4 regions of the Mesorhizobium sp. M4A.F.Ca.ET.022.05.2.1 genome follow, and region 4 is predicted to be linked to each of the others. Evidence: predicted binding sites of a transcription regulator. Region 4 holds the regulator's gene; each other region holds the start of a gene.
What was found. The regulator PhoB, encoded in region 4, activates phosphate uptake and scavenging genes when phosphate is short. The targets are predictions, from matches to a motif close to TGTCATNNANCTGTCAT.

Region 1 (4,175 bases), on a different contig from region 4:
TCCATCGAGCGGGTGACCGCCTCGGGATCGAGCTTGCCGGTCGAAACGATGCCGCGGCCGAGGCCGGCCAGCATCTTTTCGTTGAACAGCAAGGTCGGCGAGCGCGCCAGCCCTTCATAGACGACGAGGCGGATCGAGTTAGAGCCGATGTCGATGATCGACAGCGGCCGCCGGTCCTGGAGCCGGCCCTGGGAAGCAGAAATCACGCGGCGGCGTTCTTCTTGCGGCGCTTGAACTGGGCGATGCGCCTGGGCGCATGCGACTTCAGCGCGTCACCCCGTCCGGACAGACTCGGATTGGTCATGAAATATTCCTGCGCGTTGAACGGTTCCTCGCCCTCCTCCAGCACGACGCGCCGGGAGGTGCCGTCAGCCAATACGTCGAAACTTTGCTGGTTGTCCATGATGTTGCCCAGCATGATCTGGCCAAGCACCTGTTCATGCACAGTTGGATTGCTGATCGGCACCATGGTCTCGACACGGCGGTCGAGATTGCGCGGCATAAGATCGGCCGAGGAGATGTAGACGATCGCCCCGTCCGAGGGCAGGCCGTAGCCGTCGCCGAAGCAGTAGATGCGGCTGTGCTCGAGGAAGCGGCCGACGATCGATTTCACCCTTATATTCTCCGACAGGCCCGGCACCTGCGGCCTCAGGCAGCAGATGCCGCGCACGACGAGGTCGATCTCGACGCCGGCGCGGCTGGCATCGTAGAGCGCGTCGATGATGATCGGGTCGACAAGCGCGTTCATCTTCATCCAGATGCGGGCCGGCCGGCCCTCGCGCGCGTGGACGACCTCGTTCGAAATATGCTTCAGGATGCGCTTGCGCAGCGTGAACGGCGAAACGGCGAGCCGCATCTCCTCGGTGGGCTCGGCATAGCCTGTGATGAAGTTGAACAGCTGGGCGACATCGCGGGCAATCGTCGGATCCGTGGTGAAGAACGACAGGTCGGTATAGATGCGCGCGGTGACCGGATGGTAGTTGCCAGTGCCGAGATGCACATAGTTGCGCAGCTTGCCGTCCTCGCGCCGCACCACCAGCGACATCTTGGCGTGGGTCTTCAATTCCAGGAAGCCGAACACGACCTGGACGCCGGCGCGCTCGAGGTCGCGGGCCCAGCGGATGTTGGCCTCCTCGTCGAACCGCGCCTTGAGCTCGACCAGCGCCGTCACCGATTTGCCGGCCTCGGCCGCGTCGACCAGCGCGCGCACGATCGGGCTGTCGTTGGAGGTGCGGTAGAGCGTCTGCTTGATTGCCACGACCTCCGGGTCGGCCATCGCCTGACGCAGGAACTGCACCACCACGTCGAAGGATTCGTAGGGATGGTGGACGATGATGTCCTTCTCGCGGATGGCGGCAAAGCAGTCGCCGCCATGCTCGCGGATACGCTCGGGAAAGCGCGGATTGTAGGGCGTGAACTTCAGATCGTCGCGGGCGACGGCGACGATCTCGGAGATCTGGCTGAGCGCCAGCGGACCGGTCAGGACGCTGATGCGGCTCGACGAGACGCCAAGCTCGCCGGCGACGAAGTCGCGCAGTTCCGGCGGCATCAGCATGTCGAACTCGATGCGGATCACCGAACCGCGGCGGCGCCGCTTCAGCGCCGTCTCGAACAGGCGAACCAGGTCCTCGGACTCTTCCTCGACCTCGATATCGCTGTCGCGGATGATGCGGAAGGTGCCGGACCCCTTGACCTCATAGCCGGGGAACAGCTTGCCGATATAGAGGCCGACCGCCTCCTCCAGCGGGATGAAGCGGACATGATTCTTGCGGTCGGGTAGACGGATGAAGCGCTTCAGCGCCACCGGCAGGCGCAAAAGCGCGCTCATCTCCTCGCCATTCTTGCGGTGGCGCAGTTGCAGCGCCATCGAGAAGCCGAGATTGGGGATGAACGGGAACGGATGCGCCGGGTCGATCGACAGCGGGGTCAGCACCGGAAACACCTGATCCTGGAAATGCTCTTCCAGCCAGGCCTTCTCGTCCTTGGTCAGCGCGTCGCGGGTGATGCTTTCGATGCCTTCCTTGTTGAGCAGCTGCATCAGTGTCGAAAGGCTCTTCTGTTGGTCCTCCTGCAGGCGCTCGACCTCGCGCAGCAGTTGTTCGAGCTGCTGTTCGGGCGTGCGGCCGTCCGGGCTCTTCAGGACGATGCCCTCGCGCACCTGGCCTGCGAGGCCCGCGACACGGACCATGAAGAACTCGTCGAGATTGCCGGCCGAGATCGACAGGAAGCGGATCCGCTCTAGGAGCGGATGGTGCGGGTTCAGCGATTCCTCCAGTACGCGCCGGTTGAACTGCAGCCAGGAGAATTCGCGGTTGACGAAGCGATCGGGATTGCCGCTCTCGGCACTTGCCGCCTCGATGGTGATGAATTCGCTGTGCACCGGCTTCAGTTCGTTCATAATTCCCGCTCTTGTCCTGCGCCCATCGCTTTGAAGCGCTGCATTCCGGATGGGCTACGGACGCTCTAACATGTTTTTGTGACGCACGATCCCTCACGAATCCCGCAGCGATCCCGGGTCATGCGCTTAACCGGCTCAACTTATCCTCTGACAGGCTTTTGCGACAGTTTCATTTCATCGATCTTGCAAACAGGCCGGTTATGATCCAGATGCAGACTGGCCGAAACAAGCCGAGACCAATTGGAGACGACGATGGCAGGCGGTTCCATTCCCCATTTCCAGAACGATGCGGGCCATCCGGCGATCGACATCGGCGTCAAGGAATTCATGTGCACGGGCGCCAACCCGCCCTTCGACCATCCGCATGTTTTCCTCGACATGGGCGACGACAATGAGAAGGTCTGCCCCTATTGCTCGACGCTCTTCCGCTATTCGGCGAAACTGAAGGCGACCGAAACGGTCCCCCCGGGCTGCCTCTATATCGACCAGGCCGCCTGATCCTCTTCCGACGATGAGCGAGGCGCGGTCCCGGCAGGTCGTCATCGCCGGGGCCGGCATAGCAGGACTGACGGCGGCGCTTGCCTTCGCCGAGCGCGGCTATCCCGTAACGGTGTTCGAACAGGCCAGGCAACTCGAGGCAGCCGGCGCCGGTATCCAGCTTTCTCCCAATGCGACGCGAATCCTCAGGCAGCTCGGCGTGCTGGAGCGGCTCCTGCCGCATGCAGTGCGGCCGGAGGCGGTGGTGCTCAAGGATGCCGCCGCGCTCAGGGACCTGGGACGCGTGCCGCTCGGACAGGCCGCCGAGAGCCGCTGGGGAGCGCCCTATCTTGCCGCCCATCGCGCCGACGTGCAGGCGGCGCTGACGGCGCAGGTGACGGAACGCCCGGATGTCGAGCTCGTCACCGGCGCGCGGGTGACCGGCGTCGCCGCCGGACCGCAGGGCATTGCCGTGACGGCTGAAACGGACGGCCGCACGATCGAGGCCAGCGGCCAATTGCTGGTCGGCGCCGATGGTGTCTGGTCGTCGGTTCGCGAGAACCTCGCCGGCAAGCAGCCCGGCTTCGGCAAAAGCCGCTTCTCGGGCGAACTCGCCTGGCGCGCCACGGTCGCGGCGGAGAGCGCCGCAGGAAAGGCCTTTGCGACGATCGGCGCCGCGGACAGCGTCACCACCTTCCTCCATCCCGGTTTCCACCTGGTGGCCTATCCGGTAAGCCAAGGCAGCGCCTTCAACCTCGCGGCCTTCACCAAGGGCGAGCGCATCGCGGAAGGCTGGTCCGGCCATGCCGACCCGGCCATCCTCTCGGGCGCCATGCGCGGCACGGCACCGGCGCTGGCAAGGCTGGTCGCGCTGGCCGGCCCGTGGACGGCGTTTCCGATCCACACGGTCGAGCAACAGCGCTGGACGATGCAAGACGGGATCGCGCTCATCGGCGATGCAGCGCATGCAATGACGCCGTTCGCGGCGCAGGGCGCCGCCATGGGAATAGAAGACGCCGCCATGCTTGCCGGCGTGATCGCCGACTTCCCTGCCGACTTGCGACAGGGGCTTGCCACCTGGGAGAACCTCAGGCGGCCGCGCGTCGAGAAGGTGCTGAGGCGCGGCGCGCTCAACCGGCTTGCCTGGCACGCCTGGGGGCCGGTGGCGATCGCGCGGAACCTGGTGCTGGCGACGCGGCCGGCGGAGAAACTCGCGGCGGATCTGGACTGGCTGTACGGGTGGGAGGTTGTGAGGCGGTAGGACTTTGAGACCCGCCGACCTTGACGTAATGACTATTTG
Region 2 (4,430 bases), on a different contig from region 4:
CCCGCCACGAGGTGATGCCCGATGTCGACTTCGCCGCCCATGCGGCAAGCCTCGGCGCGACGGCCGAGAAGGTGGCGTCGATTGCCGAACTGGAGACGGCGCTCGCCAGGGCCAAGGGCAATGACAAGACCACCGTGCTGGTCATCGACACCGATCCGCTGGTGTCGACCGAAGCCGGCGGCCACTGGTGGGATGTCGCCGTGCCGGAGGTCTCGTCGCGGCCACAGGTGAATGCGGCGCGCAAGAAATATGAGGAAGCCGTGGGCAGCCGTCAGGGCTGAGCCGCGTCTGCCTCGCAACGAACCGACATTGGAGTGACGACTTGAAAGCCAAACTGGGCATGTCCCCCATCGCGTGGTGGAACGACGATCTCGTGGAACTGAGCGATGACGTGTCGCTGGAGGAGTGTCTGCGCCAGTCGCGCTCGGCCGGCTTCACCGGCATGGAGATGGGCCGCCGCTTCCCCAACGATCCGAAGGTGATGCTGCCGATCCTGAAAGAGGCGGACGTCACGCTGTGCGGCGGCTGGTTCTCCGGCACGCTGGTTGATGAGGAGATGGCCAGGAACAAGGACCGCATCCAACCGATGATCGACCTGTTCAAGGCCGTCAACGCGCCCTGCATCGTTTATGGCGAGGTCGGCCGCTCCATCCAGGGCGACCGTTCAAAGCCGCTCGCCACCAAGCCGAAACTCTCCGGTGACGAGATGAAGGCCTATGGCAGGCGCCTGACCGAATTCGGCGAATGGTGCGCCGAGCAGGGCATGCCGCTTTCCTACCACCATCACATGGCGGCGGTCGTCGAGACCGAGCCGGAGCTCGATGCCTTCATGCGCCATTCCGGCGAAGGCATTCCGTTGCTGCTCGACGCCGGCCACCTCGCCTTTGCCGGCGGCGACGTGCTGCGCGCCATCGACAACCACCACAAGCGCATCAACCACGTCCATGTGAAGGATGTGCGCATGGGCGTGATCGACAAGCTCGACCGCACGAAACAGTCCTTCCTCGATGCCGTGGCGCTCGGCGCCTTCACCGTTCCGGGCGACGGTTCGTTGGATTTCGGCGCCATCGTGCAGCGGTTTGCCGACCATGGCTATGAAGGCTGGTTCGTGGTCGAGGCCGAGCAGGACCCGAAGGCAAATCCACCGCTCAGGATGGCGCAGGTCGGCTACAAGGAGCTGATGCGGGTGATGACGGCCGCCGACTACACGGTCGAGACGCAGGGTTTTCCGGCCTGAACGGTGGATTAGTCAGGGCGCTCGGTCTATCTGATGCGCTTTGGCTAAATCCGGGATTGGCGCGCGATGAAAGACCATGAGCACCCGTTCTTCCGGCCGCTGTGGCGGCGCATCGCCGTGGTGGCTGTCTGCCTGGCCTGGTCGGTGATTGAGTTCGCTTCCGGCACGCCTTTCTGGGGCGTTATCGCGCTCGGCTTCGCCGGCTATGCCGTCTGGCAGTTCTTCTATCTCTACAAGCCGGCCGAAGAGGCCAAGCCTCCGGCCGAACCGAAGGAATGATTGAGGAGACAAAAATGTCCAAACTGCTCGTCAAGGCCGACAAGGGCCACGGCCGCGTCGCCCACGTCACGCCGCAAAGCGCCGGCTGGACCTATGTCGGCTTCGATCTTCATCGGCTGAAAGCGGGCGAGACGGCTTCGGGTGAAACGGCCGACCGCGAGGTCTGCCTGGTCTTCGTCACCGGCAAGGGCAAGGCGTCCGCCGCCGGCACGGATCTCGGCCTGCTCGGCGAGCGCATGTCGCCCTTCGAGGGCAAGCCCTGGTCGGTCTATGTGCCTGAGGGGTCCAACTGGTCGGTGACCGCTGACACCGAGCTGGAACTCGCCGTCTGCTCGGCTCCCGGCCTTGGCGGCGGCCTGCCGGCCCGCGTCATCGCTCCGCGGGATCTCGGCCAGGAGGTGCGCGGCAAGGGCACCAACACGCGCTACGTCACCAACATTCTGCCCGAAGGCAAGCCGGCCGACTCTTTGCTGGTGGTCGAGGTCATCACGCCGGGCGGTCACACCTCCAGCTATCCGCCGCACAAGCATGACCAGGACAATCTCCCCGCGGAGTCCTATCTCGAGGAAACCTACTACCACCGCCTCAACCCGCCGCAGGGCTTTGCCTTCCAGCGCGTCTATACCGACGCCGGCAGGAATGGCGAGCGCGAGCTGGACGAGGCGATGGCGATAGAGGACGGCGATGTGGTGCTGGTGCCGAAGGGCTACCACCCATGCGCCGCCTGCCATGGCTACGATCTCTACTATCTCAACGTCATGGCCGGGCCGAAGCGCACCTGGAAGTTTCACAACGCGCCCGAGCACGAATGGCTGATGAAGGCCTGACTGAGCATTTTGCAGCCAAGCGGAATCGCTTCCGGTTCGCGGCCGGTTGAAGCCATTGGTCCAGCATGGAAAAATCGTCGGCTAAGGACCTACCTGGCCGATTTGCCATCGAAAACCATCGTAAGCTTCGTCAATCCGTCATGGAAATCACCTATGGCAACGGATCTGACGAGGACTTCTTATGCGCTACGCCATCTATTTCACCCCAAGCCAGGACGAGCCGCTGGCGCGGATCGCCGCCAATTGGCTGGGACGCGACCCGTTCGGCGCCACCACTCGGCCGGTCGAGGCCGTGGGTGAGCTGTCGGCGGCCGAAGTTGCCTTCCACACCGCTTCGGCGCGCCGTTACGGTTTCCATGCCACGCTGAAGGCGCCATTCCGGCTGGCCGGGAACGAGACTGAGGCTTCTCTGCGCGCCGCGCTCGACAGCTTTGCCGAAGGGACCCAGGCGGTCATCATCCCGCGCCTGGTCGTCGGCCAGATCGACGGCTTCTTCGCGCTGGTGCCGGAAGCGCCAGTGCCGGCGCTCAACCGCTTCGCCGGCGATGTCGTGCTCGCCTTCGACCGCTTCCGCGCGCCGCTGACCGAGGCCGAGATCGAGCGCCGCAGCCCCGATTCGCTGAAGCCGGACGAGTTCCGCAACCTGTGCCAATGGGGCTACCCTTACGTCTTCGAGACCTTCCGCTTTCATATGACGCTGTCCGGCCGCGTCGCGTCACAGGAAAGCCCTCGTCTACGCGCAGCAATCGACAGCCTGTTCACGGAAGTGCTGCTGCGGCCGGTGTTGGTCGATGCGCTGACGCTGTTCGTCGAAACCGAACCGGGCGCCCCGTTCATGGTGCTGTCCCACCACGCGCTGGGACGCCGCTCGGCCCGGAAAACTGCCTGAGGCAAAAACTACTTGAGACCAAACTGCCTGATTACCAAGGACTGCCTGAAATGACCGCCGAGACCGTTCTCACCAATGCCCGCATCGTGCTTGCCGACGAGATCGTCGAGGGCTCGCTGGTGCTGCGCGACGGCCTGATCGCCGCCATCGATCCGGGTGCTGCCCGCGCCGGCGAGGACATGGGCGGCGACTACATCATTCCCGGCCTGGTCGAACTGCACACCGACCACCTCGAAGGCCATTACGCGCCGCGCCCGAAGGTGCGCTGGAATCCGATCGCCGCCGTGCTTGCTCATGACGCGCAAGTGGCGACCGCCGGCATCACCACCGTGCTCGATGCCTTGCGTGTCGGCATGGACGAGGACGCCGACCTCACATCCGCCGACATTCGCAAGCTTGCCGACGCCATCGAGGACAGCGTCGAGCAGGAGCGGCTCAGGGCCGACCACTTCATCCATCTGCGCTGCGAGGTCTCGGCGCCGGACTGCCTGAAGGCCTTCGCCAATTTCGAGACCGACGAGCGGGTGAAGCTGGCGTCGCTGATGGACCATGCGCCAGGACAGCGCCAGTTCGTCAATCTCGAAACCTATGCCTATTACTACCAGCGCAAGCTGAAGCTCTCCGATCGCGACTTCCGGAAGTTCTGCGAAAAGCGCATGGCGGAATCGGCCATGAATTCCGGCCCGAACCGCGTCTTCATCTCCGCCGCCTGCCACGAGCGCGGCATCGTGCTCGCCAGCCATGACGACGCCACCGCCGGCCACGTCGAGGAAGCAATCGAGCAAGGCGTGCGCGTCGCCGAGTTCCCGACTACGGAGGAGGCGGCCCGGGCCTCGAAGGCGGCCGGCCTCGGCGTGCTGATGGGGGCGCCCAACGTCATGCGCGGCGCCTCGCATTCCGGCAACGTCTCGGCCCGTACGCTGGCCGGCGATGGCCTGCTCGACATATTGTCGTCCGACTACATCCCCTTCAGCCTGATCCAGTCGGCCTTCTTCCTCGGCGACGTGGTCGAGGGAATCTCGCTGCCGCAGGCGGTTGCCATGGTCTCGAGGAACCCGGCGGAGGCGGTCGGGCTCGACGATCGCGGCGTCATCGAGCCGGGCCGGCGCGCCGATCTGGTGCGCGTGCGCGTCGACGATCATGTGCCGGTCGTGCGCACCATCTGGCGGCAGGGGCGCCGGGTAGCATGATGGTCTCG
Region 3 (4,430 bases), on a different contig from region 4:
GCGGCCGGGTTGATCGTGCCGGCCGCCTCGCTGAGCGCCATCAGCTTCGGCACCAGCGGCCCCGGCTCCTTGCCGGCGAGCTTCAGCCCGAACAGCTCGGTGATCTGGCCGGAGAAGATGATGACGGCAATCCCCGCGGTGAAGCCGACGGTCACCGGATACGGGATGAACTTGATATAGGTGCCGAGCCTGAGGTAGCCGATGGCGAGCAGGAAGACGCCGGCCATAATCGTCGCCAGCAGCAGACCGTCGACGCCCACACGCGCCACCGTCGCCGCCACCAGCACGATGAAGGCGCCCGCCGGCCCGCCGATCTGGAAGCGGCTGCCGCCGAGCGCCGAAATGATGAAGCCGCCGACGATCGAGGTGTAGAGGCCGCGCTCTGGTGTGACGCCGGATGCGATCGCGATCGCCATCGACAGTGGCAGCGCCACGATGGCGACCGTCAGCCCGGCAACGGCGTCGGCCCTGAAATGCGCCAGCGTGTAGCCCTCGCGCAGCACCGTCACCAGCTTCGGTGTGAACAGTTCGGCAAATGTCGGCCGTGCCGGTTGATGGGTTGCCCGCCTGGTTTGATCCATGGACTGCCTTCCACTCCTGAAAGGCGGCGGGATCGTCGGCAGGGATGTCGGCGGTCGCCGTCGCGACTTTAGAGCGACGCGCGTCCAAATCGGACGCACAAGATATGCTCTAACACTTTACGTGCCGGCTCAGCCTTGCGGGTTCTGCGGTGCGGCCGGCTTGAGGCGCACGCCCCTGCCGCCGCGCTCGCTGGCCTGGTTCTCGCCGATCAGCTCCACCCCGGACCCGTCGAGGGCCTGGATGACCTTCATCAGCGTGTCGACCACACCCCTGACGACACCGTCGCTCGCCTCCATGCGCTGGATGGTCGGAAGCGAAACCCCGGCGCGCTCGGCCAGCGTCTTCTGATCGATGCCGGCCAGCGCCCTCGCGGCGCGCATCTGCTGGGCGGTGATCATCGGCCAGAACCCTTGTCTGAGTCTGCAGTATCAATGGATAATATAAGGATCATGATGTTTCAAGCATCATTTAGCATGGATGAAACATGGGTCACTCACTGTCCGCCACCGCATGGCGCCGCTGCAGGAAGCGCGCCACCAGCCAGCAGAGCATGGCCCAGGCGAAACCGGCACACCAGCCGGCGAGCACGTCGGACGGCCAGTGGACGCCGAGATAGACGCGGCTGGCGCCGACCAGCAATGTCGTCAGTATGGCAAGGCCGAGGACAAAGATCTTCGTCGTGCGTCCCGGCAGGAAGCGGGCCGCCATGCTGCCTAGGGTGAGGTAGGTCACCGCCGAAAGCATGGCGTGACCACTCGGAAAGGACAGCGAGGTCTCGTTGACGAGATGCGAAACAAGATCCGGTCGTGGCCGGTCGACTTCGAACTTGAGCAGGCTCGACAGCACTTGCCCGCCCGCCACGGCCACGAACATCAGCAGCGCGGTTGCCGGCCGGCGGATGAGCAGTAGATAGATGATGACCGCTGTCGTCACCAGCACCAAAACGCTGGTGCCGCCAAGGCTGGTAATGTCGCGCACCGCCCCTTCCAGCCAGGCCGGGCCGATCGGACTATCCGGCTGGCCCGGATGGCGAAAGGCGAGCAGGATCTCGGTGTCGAAAGCATGCGGCGTGGTCGCGTGCGCCACCTCCATCAGCTCCTCCAAGCCCCACAGACCGCCGGCGATCACCAGTCCGGCCAGTAGAACCGGGAACTCGATCTTGTTGAGCAGGGCGGTTGCGAAGGACCTCATCAGCTTGGCCGTCCGACTACAGCCGCTGCATATAGGGCCCGAGGGTGATCAGCGCCACGGCGGCGATCGCCAGCACGATGCCGGTGGCCTGCAGCGCGTTGACCCTCTCGCCGAAAAAGGCAAGCGCAACCACGTTCACCGACACCAGTTGGATCACCGCCGAAAGGCTGAACGACACCGACATGCCGAACTCACGGATCAGCCTCAGCATGATCAGGTTGCCGATCGAATAGAGCGCCAGCGTCAGCACGATCTTGCCGAGGCTTGGCGCCAGCCCCCATTGCTTGGCCGCAGTCGCCGCGAGCAGAAAGATCACGGTCGACACACCAAGCTGCACCAGTCCCCAGAAACTCACTTTTCATCCCCTCCTGTAGCGGCCGTCGCCGCGCGTGCCGCAGTCCTTGTTTCCCAAGCGCGCGAGGCCGTCAAGCAGACCGCGTCGGACCGGTGTCCCGCTCAGACATGATCGAAGCCGGATGTCGCAAGATACGTCCCGGCAACATGGTTGGTGCTGGCCGGCGCGATATTTTGACGATCATGCGGGAGCGACGAATGACGGCCGAAGCCGGCCGTATCCATGGTCGCGCTCATGAGCCGGCAAATAGATTGCCGAAATCGCGACTTCTGTCACGAAAATGTGATCCTGCGGCTATACGGGTCGGAAGCTCACATGCTCCAGCCAAGAAGCCAGAGGAAAGCTCATGACCGACCACCGCTCCCCTGACACCGGTTTCCGCACCAGCCTGCTCGAGGAGAATGACGGTCCGGCCGTCAATCCTACCGACAACCGCACCATGGGCGAGATCATCGCCGCGCGTTTCTCGCGCCGTGGCTTCCTGAAGGGCTCGCTGGCCGTTTCGGCCATCGCCGCCACGGTCAGCCCGCTGGCGCTCGTCGCCGCCGACGATGCCCGCGCCGCAGAAGCCTCGGCTTTCAAGTTCGACGAGCTCGAGGCCGGCATCGACGACAAGCACCATGTCGCACCGGGTTACGACGCCGATGTGCTCTTGCGCTGGGGCGACCCGCTGTTTGCCGACTCGCCGGATTTCGACCCGGTAAAGCAGTCGGCCGAGGCCCAGGCAAAACAGTTCGGCTACAACAACGACTATATCGGCTATATCCCGATCGACGGCTCGGCCGAGCATGGTCTGCTGGTGGTCAACCACGAATACACCAACCCGCATCTGATGTTCCCCGGCATCGTCAAGATCGTCGACAAGGACGGCAAGAAGGCCGCAGAGACAGCGCCTCTCAGCAAGGAGCAGGTCGATGTCGAGATGGCGGCGCATGGCGGCACCATCGTCGAGATCCGCAAGGACGGGGGCAAATGGCAGGTGGTGCGCGACGGCAAGCTCAACCGGCGGATCACCTCCAAAACCGAGATGGCGCTGTCGGGTCCGGCCGCCGGCCATGATCGCCTCAAGACCAACGCCGATCCTTCCGGCACCAAGGTCGTCGGCACCTTCAACAATTGCGCCGGCGGCGTCACCCCATGGGGCACCTATGTCATGGCCGAGGAGAACATCCATGGCTATTTCACCGGCGAGCTGCCGGAAGGCCACAAGGAAGCGGCCAACTACAAGCGTCTCGGCATCCCGGAAGGCGCCTATGAATGGGGCGCGCATTACGACCGCTTCGACCTTGCCAAGGAGCCGAACGAGCCCAACCGCTTCGGCTGGATCGTCGAGGTCGACGTCAATGATCCGAATTCGGTGCCGCGCAAGCGCACGGCCATGGGCCGCTTCAAGCATGAGGGCGCGGAATCGATCGTCGCCAAGGACGGCCGCGTCGTCTTCTATCTCGGCGACGACGAGCGTTTCGACTATGTCTATAAATTTGTCACCACGGGCAAATTCAATCCCAACGACCTCGCGGCCAACAAGGACCTGCTCGACGACGGCACGCTGCATGTCGCCAAATTCGCCGAGGATGGCACCGTCGAATGGATGCCGATCGTGTTCGGCCAGGGGCCGCTCACCGCTGAGAATGGCTTTACCGGCCAGGCCGACGTGCTGATCGAGACGCGCCGCGCCGCCGACCTGCTCGGCGCCACCAAGATGGACCGTCCCGAGGACATCCAGCCGAACGGCGCCAACGGCAAGGTCTATGTCATGCTGACCAACAATTCCAAGCGCAAGCCCGAACAGGTCGACGCCGCCAATCCGCGCGCGGCGAACGCCTTCGGGCATATCATCGAGATCGTCGAGGACGGCGGCGACTTCACTGCCGCCAAGGGTAAGTGGGAAGTGATGCTGAAATGCGGCGATCCTTCGGTGGCCGACGTCGGCGCCACCTTCTCGACCGCGACCACCGCCAATGGCTGGTTCGGCATGCCGGACAATTGCGCCGTCGATTCGGCCGGCCGCTTGTGGGTCGCCACCGACGGCCAGGGCCCGAAGGCCACCGGCCGTACCGACGGCCTGTGGGCGGTCGACACCGAGGGCGCCGCGCGGGCGACCTCAAAGCTGTTCTTCCGCGTGCCGATCGGCGCCGAGATGTGCGGCCCGCTGTTCGCGCCGGACGATCAGACCGCCTTCGTCGCCGTCCAGCATCCGGGCGACGGCGGCGAGGATTGGGAAGCCTTCGGCCGCCCCTCCTACTATGAGGACCTGTCGACCCGCTGGCCCGACTTCAAGCCCGACATGCCGACGCGGCCT
Region 4 (4,430 bases):
TCTGCGCGTTGGCCGGCAGCCAGCCATCCGTATAGGCCTCGCCGACATTCTTGACCTTGCCGCCGTCGATGGCTTCCTTCAGCACCTCCATGGAGCCGGCGAACAGGAAATCGGCGTTCGGGTCGGCGCCCGAGCCCTTGATGAAGACATAGTTGCCTTCCGGCTTGACCTTGAACACTTCGCGGGCCTGCATGCGGCCGACTTCCTTGTTGTCGAAGGTCAGGTAGAAGACGTCCTTGTTCTCGATCAGCCGATCGTAGCCGACGACCGGAATGCCTTCGTCCAGCGCCTTCTGCACCGCCGGTCCGACCGCGGAGGCGTCCTGCGCCAGCACGATCAGGGCGTTGGCGCCCTGCGATATCAGGCTTTCGACGTCGGTCAGCTGCTTGCCCGGATTGGACTGCGCGTCGGCGGAAATATACTTGTCGCCGGCCGCCTCGATGGCCTTCTTCATCGCCGCTTCATCGGTCTTCCAGCGTTCTTCCTGGAAGTTCGACCAGGAAACACCGATCACCTTGTCCTTCGCCTCGGCGACCGACGCGAGCGTCAACGACATGGCGACACCCGCCAGCATGGCGGCTGCGAATTTCTTCATGATATCCTCCCTGCGCCATTGCGGCGCGACCCAGACTGGCCCTGAGGCCGGCATAGAGGCTTTTTTTCGAGCCTCGAAAAAATAGTGATCCAACGCCGGAGCGCTGTCAACATTGATTCTGCTGGATTCTGACGCCCCTGCGAATTTTTTTCGAGCTCCGTAATAAATAAATGACAGGCCGGCCCGCTTCTGCCACAATTCATATGGTGTCCGCCGACGGCCCCTTGAGATCAAAAACGGCCGCGACGACCGGGAGGAAATAGGGCATGTCGGTTGGAATCCGCCACGACGATCTGCGCCGACGCAACCGGGCGATGGTGATTTCGGCCGTGCGCCGCGCCGGCCAGCCGTCGCGGACCGAGATCGCCGCCACCACCGGCCTCAGCCATTCGACCATCTCGGCGATCTCGTCCGACCTGATCCAGGAAGGCATCCTGACCGAGAGCAAGGCAAATGAGGCTGTTTCGCTGAAGCGCGGTCGGCCGCAGGTCGGGCTGGCGCTCAATCCGGAAGCCACCGCAGTGATGACGGTGGTCCTGTCGCTGAACTTCCTTTCCGTCGCCGTCATCGACTATGCCGGACAGGTCATTGCCGAAGAGCAGCGCCGCCTCGATACGGCGATCATGCCGCGCGACGAGCTGATCGGCGAATGCGTGGCCATCGTCCGGCGCCGCTTCGAGGATCCCGATCTCGACGTCCGCGGCGTCGCCCGCATCGCCATGGGCATCCAGGGCATCACCGACACCCATGCCCGCGCCATGTTGTGGTCGCCGATCACGCCGCAGACCGACATCGCCTTCGCCGACATACTGGAAGCCGAATTCGGCGTTCCGGCTACCATGGAGAATGACTGCAACATGATGGCGGTGGCCTTGCAGTGGCGTGACCCTGACCGCTACCGCGACGACTTCATCGCCATCCTGCTGTCGCACGGCATCGGCATGGGGCTGGTGCTGAAGGGAGAGCTGTTCACCGGCACCCATTCCTCGGGCGGCGAATTCGGCCATATGATCCACCGGCCGGGCGGCGCGCTCTGCCGCTGCGGGCGGCGCGGCTGCGTCGAGGCCTATGCCGGCAACTACGCCATCTGGCGCAATGCCAAGGAGATGGGCGAGGACGCCGAGCCGGTCGATGTCAGCGACGCCGACATGCGCTCGCTCGCCGCGCGGGCGCGCGCCGGCGACGGTCCGGAGCGCCAAGCCTATCGCAAGGCCGGCGAGGCGCTCGGCTTCGGCCTCGGCAGCCTGTTCGCGCTGATCGATCCCGCACCCGTCGCCATGGTCGGCGTCAGCGCCGCCGCCTTCGACCTGATCGAGCCGGCGCTGCGCGAGGCGATCGCCCAGACCGCCGGCGGCCAGCATTCGAAATCGATCTCGTTCGACACCGAGCCGAACGAACTGCCGCTGATCCGCGAGGGCTGCGCCATGCGCGCGCTGACCTTCGTCGACCAGGAGATTTTCGCACCAGGCGTCCAGGCGAAAGGCAGCGCCGTCGGGAAGAGCGTGGCCTGAGCGTCAATCTTCCCTGATCGCGTAGCCCGCGCCGCGTATGGTGCGGATGACATCCGGCATGCGGCCATTGTTGACCGCCTTGCGCAAGCGCCCGACATGCACGTCCACGGTGCGCTCGTCGATGTAGATCGTCTCGCCCCAGACATTGTCGAGCAGCTGGCTGCGCGAGAACACCCGGCCGGGATGCCGCATCATGAATTCGAGCAGCCGGAATTCGGTCGGGCCGAGCCGGATCTCGCTCTTCTTGCGGTAAACGCGATGCGACTCGCGATCGAGCACGATGTCGCCGACCTTGAGCATGCTGGACAGGACTTCCGGCTTGGCGCGGCGTAGCAGCGCCTTCACCCGCGCCATGAACTCCGGCGTAGAGAACGGCTTGACCAGATAGTCGTCGGCGCCGGTCGAAAGGCCGCGCACCCGGTCGCTTTCCTCGCCGCGCGCCGTCAGCATGATGATCGGCAGCCGCTCGGTCTCCGGCCGCATCCTGAGGCGCCGGCAGAGCTCGATGCCGGAAACCGCCGGCACCATCCAGTCGAGCACCAGCAAATCGGGCACGTTTTCCTGCAGCCGGATCTCGGCCTCGTCGCCGCGTGTGACCACCTCGACCTGGTAGCCTTCCGATTCCAGATTGTAGCGGAGCAGCACCCCCAGCGGCTCCTCGTCCTCCACCACCATGATGCGTGGCGCGATCATCAGCCGGTCACCCTTCTTCTCAGGCCGCCGGCGCCGACATCGCCGTCTCGTCCAGCTTCGGACGATTGGCGGGCAGTTGCTGACCGGTCAGCACGTAGTAGGCGTTCTCGGCAATGTTGGTGACATGGTCGCCGATGCGCTCCAGGTTCTTGGCGCAGAACAGAAGATGCGTGCAAGCGGTGATGTTGCGCGGATCTTCCATCATGTAGGTCAGGAGCTCCCGGAACACCGAGGTGTATTTGACGTCGATGCGTTCGTCGTCGTTGCGGAGCTTGGCAAGCGCCGCGGCATCCGCGGCGGCATATTGCTCGATGACGCCCTGCACCTGGACCAGCACAAGCTGCGCCATGCCGTCGATGGAATGCGAGAGATCACGCGGCGTGACGCTGAGGCCGACGGTACCGACACGCTTGGCGATGTTCTTGGCGAGGTCGCCGATGCGTTCGAGGTCGCCCGCCATACGGATGGAGCCGACCACGGCGCGCAGATCGTTGGCCATCGGCTGCCGCTTGGCGATCAGCGTGATGGCGCGGTCGTCGAGTTCGCGCTGGCGTGCATCCATGATGGCGTCGTCGGAAACAACGCGCTGCGCCAGGGCATTGTCGGAATTGAGCAGCGCGCGCGTCGAGCCGGCGACCATCGAGCGGGCGAGATCGCCCATGTCAGCGATCAGCTTGCTGATCGCTCCCAGATCCTCGTCGAAAGACGCAACCGTATGATGTTCACCCATGATCCTGTCCTCGTGCGTGGAAATCAGCCGAACCGGCCGGTGATGTAGTCCTGGGTGCGTTTGTCGTCGGGGTTGGTGAACATCTTGTCGGTGGCGCCCTCCTCGACCAGGTAGCCGAGATGGAACATCGCCGTGCGCTGCGACACGCGGGCCGCCTGCTGCATCGAGTGGGTGACGATGACGATCGTGTAGTTCTGGCGCAGCTCGTCGATCAGCTCCTCGACACGGGCGGTGGCGATCGGGTCGAGCGCCGAGCAGGGCTCGTCCATCAGGATCACTTCCGGCGACACGGCGATGGCGCGGGCGATGCACAGGCGTTGCTGCTGGCCGCCGGACAGGCCGGTGCCGGGCTCGTGCAGGCGGTCCTTCACCTCGTTCCAGATCGCCGCCTTCTTCAGACTGGATTCGACGATCTGGTCCATGTCGGCCTTGCGCTTGGCCAGCCCATGGATGCGCGGGCCGTAGGCGACATTCTCGTAGATCGACTTCGGGAACGGGTTGGGCTTCTGGAACACCATGCCGACGCGAGCCCTGAGCTCCACGACGTCGATGTTCTTGTCGTAGATATCCTCCTCGTCCAGCGTGATCTTGCCGGTCACGCGCGCCGAGTCGATGGTGTCGTTCATGCGGTTGAGGCAGCGCAGGAAGGTCGACTTGCCGCAGCCCGAAGGTCCGATCAGCGCCGTCACCTGATTGAGGCGGACGTCGAGATTGACGTCGAACAGCGCCTGCTTTTCGCCGTAGAACACGCCGACCTTGTCGCCGCGCATCTTGATCACTTCGTTCGACTTGGCGTTCATCTTGTCGCCCACTGCGTTTTCAAGAGACTGTTCGGTCATGATGTTCATACCAGATGCCTTCTTTTACCAGCGCCGTTCGAACCGGCGCCTGAGCACGATCG

Region 1: EN745_RS16310 (RNA degradosome polyphosphate kinase) is a predicted target of PhoB. The motif match lies at 2,559-2,575, and genes of this name have one in related genera.
Region 2: EN745_RS08320 (DUF1045 domain-containing protein) is a predicted target of PhoB. The motif match lies at 2,469-2,485, and genes of this name have one in related genera.
Region 3: EN745_RS09190 (PhoX family phosphatase) is a predicted target of PhoB. The motif match lies at 2,399-2,415, and genes of this name have one in related genera.

The regions. Positions count from the first base shown of each region.
Region 1 covers NZ_RZOJ01000132.1:211-4,385, forward strand. The annotation lists partial or broken gene EN745_RS16305 (exopolyphosphatase) at 1-206, opposite strand, end outside; gene EN745_RS16310 (RNA degradosome polyphosphate kinase) at 203-2,398, opposite strand; gene EN745_RS16315 (zinc-finger domain-containing protein) at 2,651-2,896, shown strand; gene EN745_RS16320 (FAD-dependent monooxygenase) at 2,910-4,136, shown strand.
Region 2 covers NZ_RZOJ01000047.1:20,285-24,714, forward strand. The annotation lists gene iolD (3D-(3,5/4)-trihydroxycyclohexane-1,2-dione acylhydrolase (decyclizing)) at 1-281, shown strand, start outside; gene iolE (myo-inosose-2 dehydratase) at 323-1,237, shown strand; gene EN745_RS08310 (DUF3329 domain-containing protein) at 1,304-1,516, shown strand; gene iolB (5-deoxy-glucuronate isomerase) at 1,531-2,343, shown strand; gene EN745_RS08320 (DUF1045 domain-containing protein) at 2,525-3,232, shown strand; gene EN745_RS08325 (alpha-D-ribose 1-methylphosphonate 5-triphosphate diphosphatase) at 3,283-4,422, shown strand; gene phnN (phosphonate metabolism protein/1,5-bisphosphokinase (PRPP-forming) PhnN) at 4,419-4,430, shown strand, end outside.
Region 3 covers NZ_RZOJ01000055.1:10,998-15,427, forward strand. The annotation lists gene EN745_RS09170 (SulP family inorganic anion transporter) at 1-581, opposite strand, end outside; gene EN745_RS09175 (helix-turn-helix transcriptional regulator) at 711-980, opposite strand; gene EN745_RS09180 (phosphatase PAP2 family protein) at 1,072-1,773, opposite strand; gene EN745_RS09185 (hypothetical protein) at 1,790-2,128, opposite strand; gene EN745_RS37455 (hypothetical protein) at 2,230-2,352, opposite strand; gene EN745_RS09190 (PhoX family phosphatase) at 2,475-4,430, shown strand, end outside.
Region 4 covers NZ_RZOJ01000281.1:352-4,781, reverse strand. The annotation lists gene xylF (D-xylose ABC transporter substrate-binding protein) at 1-595, opposite strand, end outside; gene EN745_RS24530 (ROK family protein) at 862-2,106, shown strand; gene phoB (phosphate regulon transcriptional regulator PhoB) at 2,110-2,799, opposite strand; gene phoU (phosphate signaling complex protein PhoU) at 2,819-3,529, opposite strand; gene pstB (phosphate ABC transporter ATP-binding protein PstB) at 3,553-4,377, opposite strand; partial or broken gene EN745_RS24510 (ABC transporter permease subunit) at 4,393-4,430, opposite strand, start outside.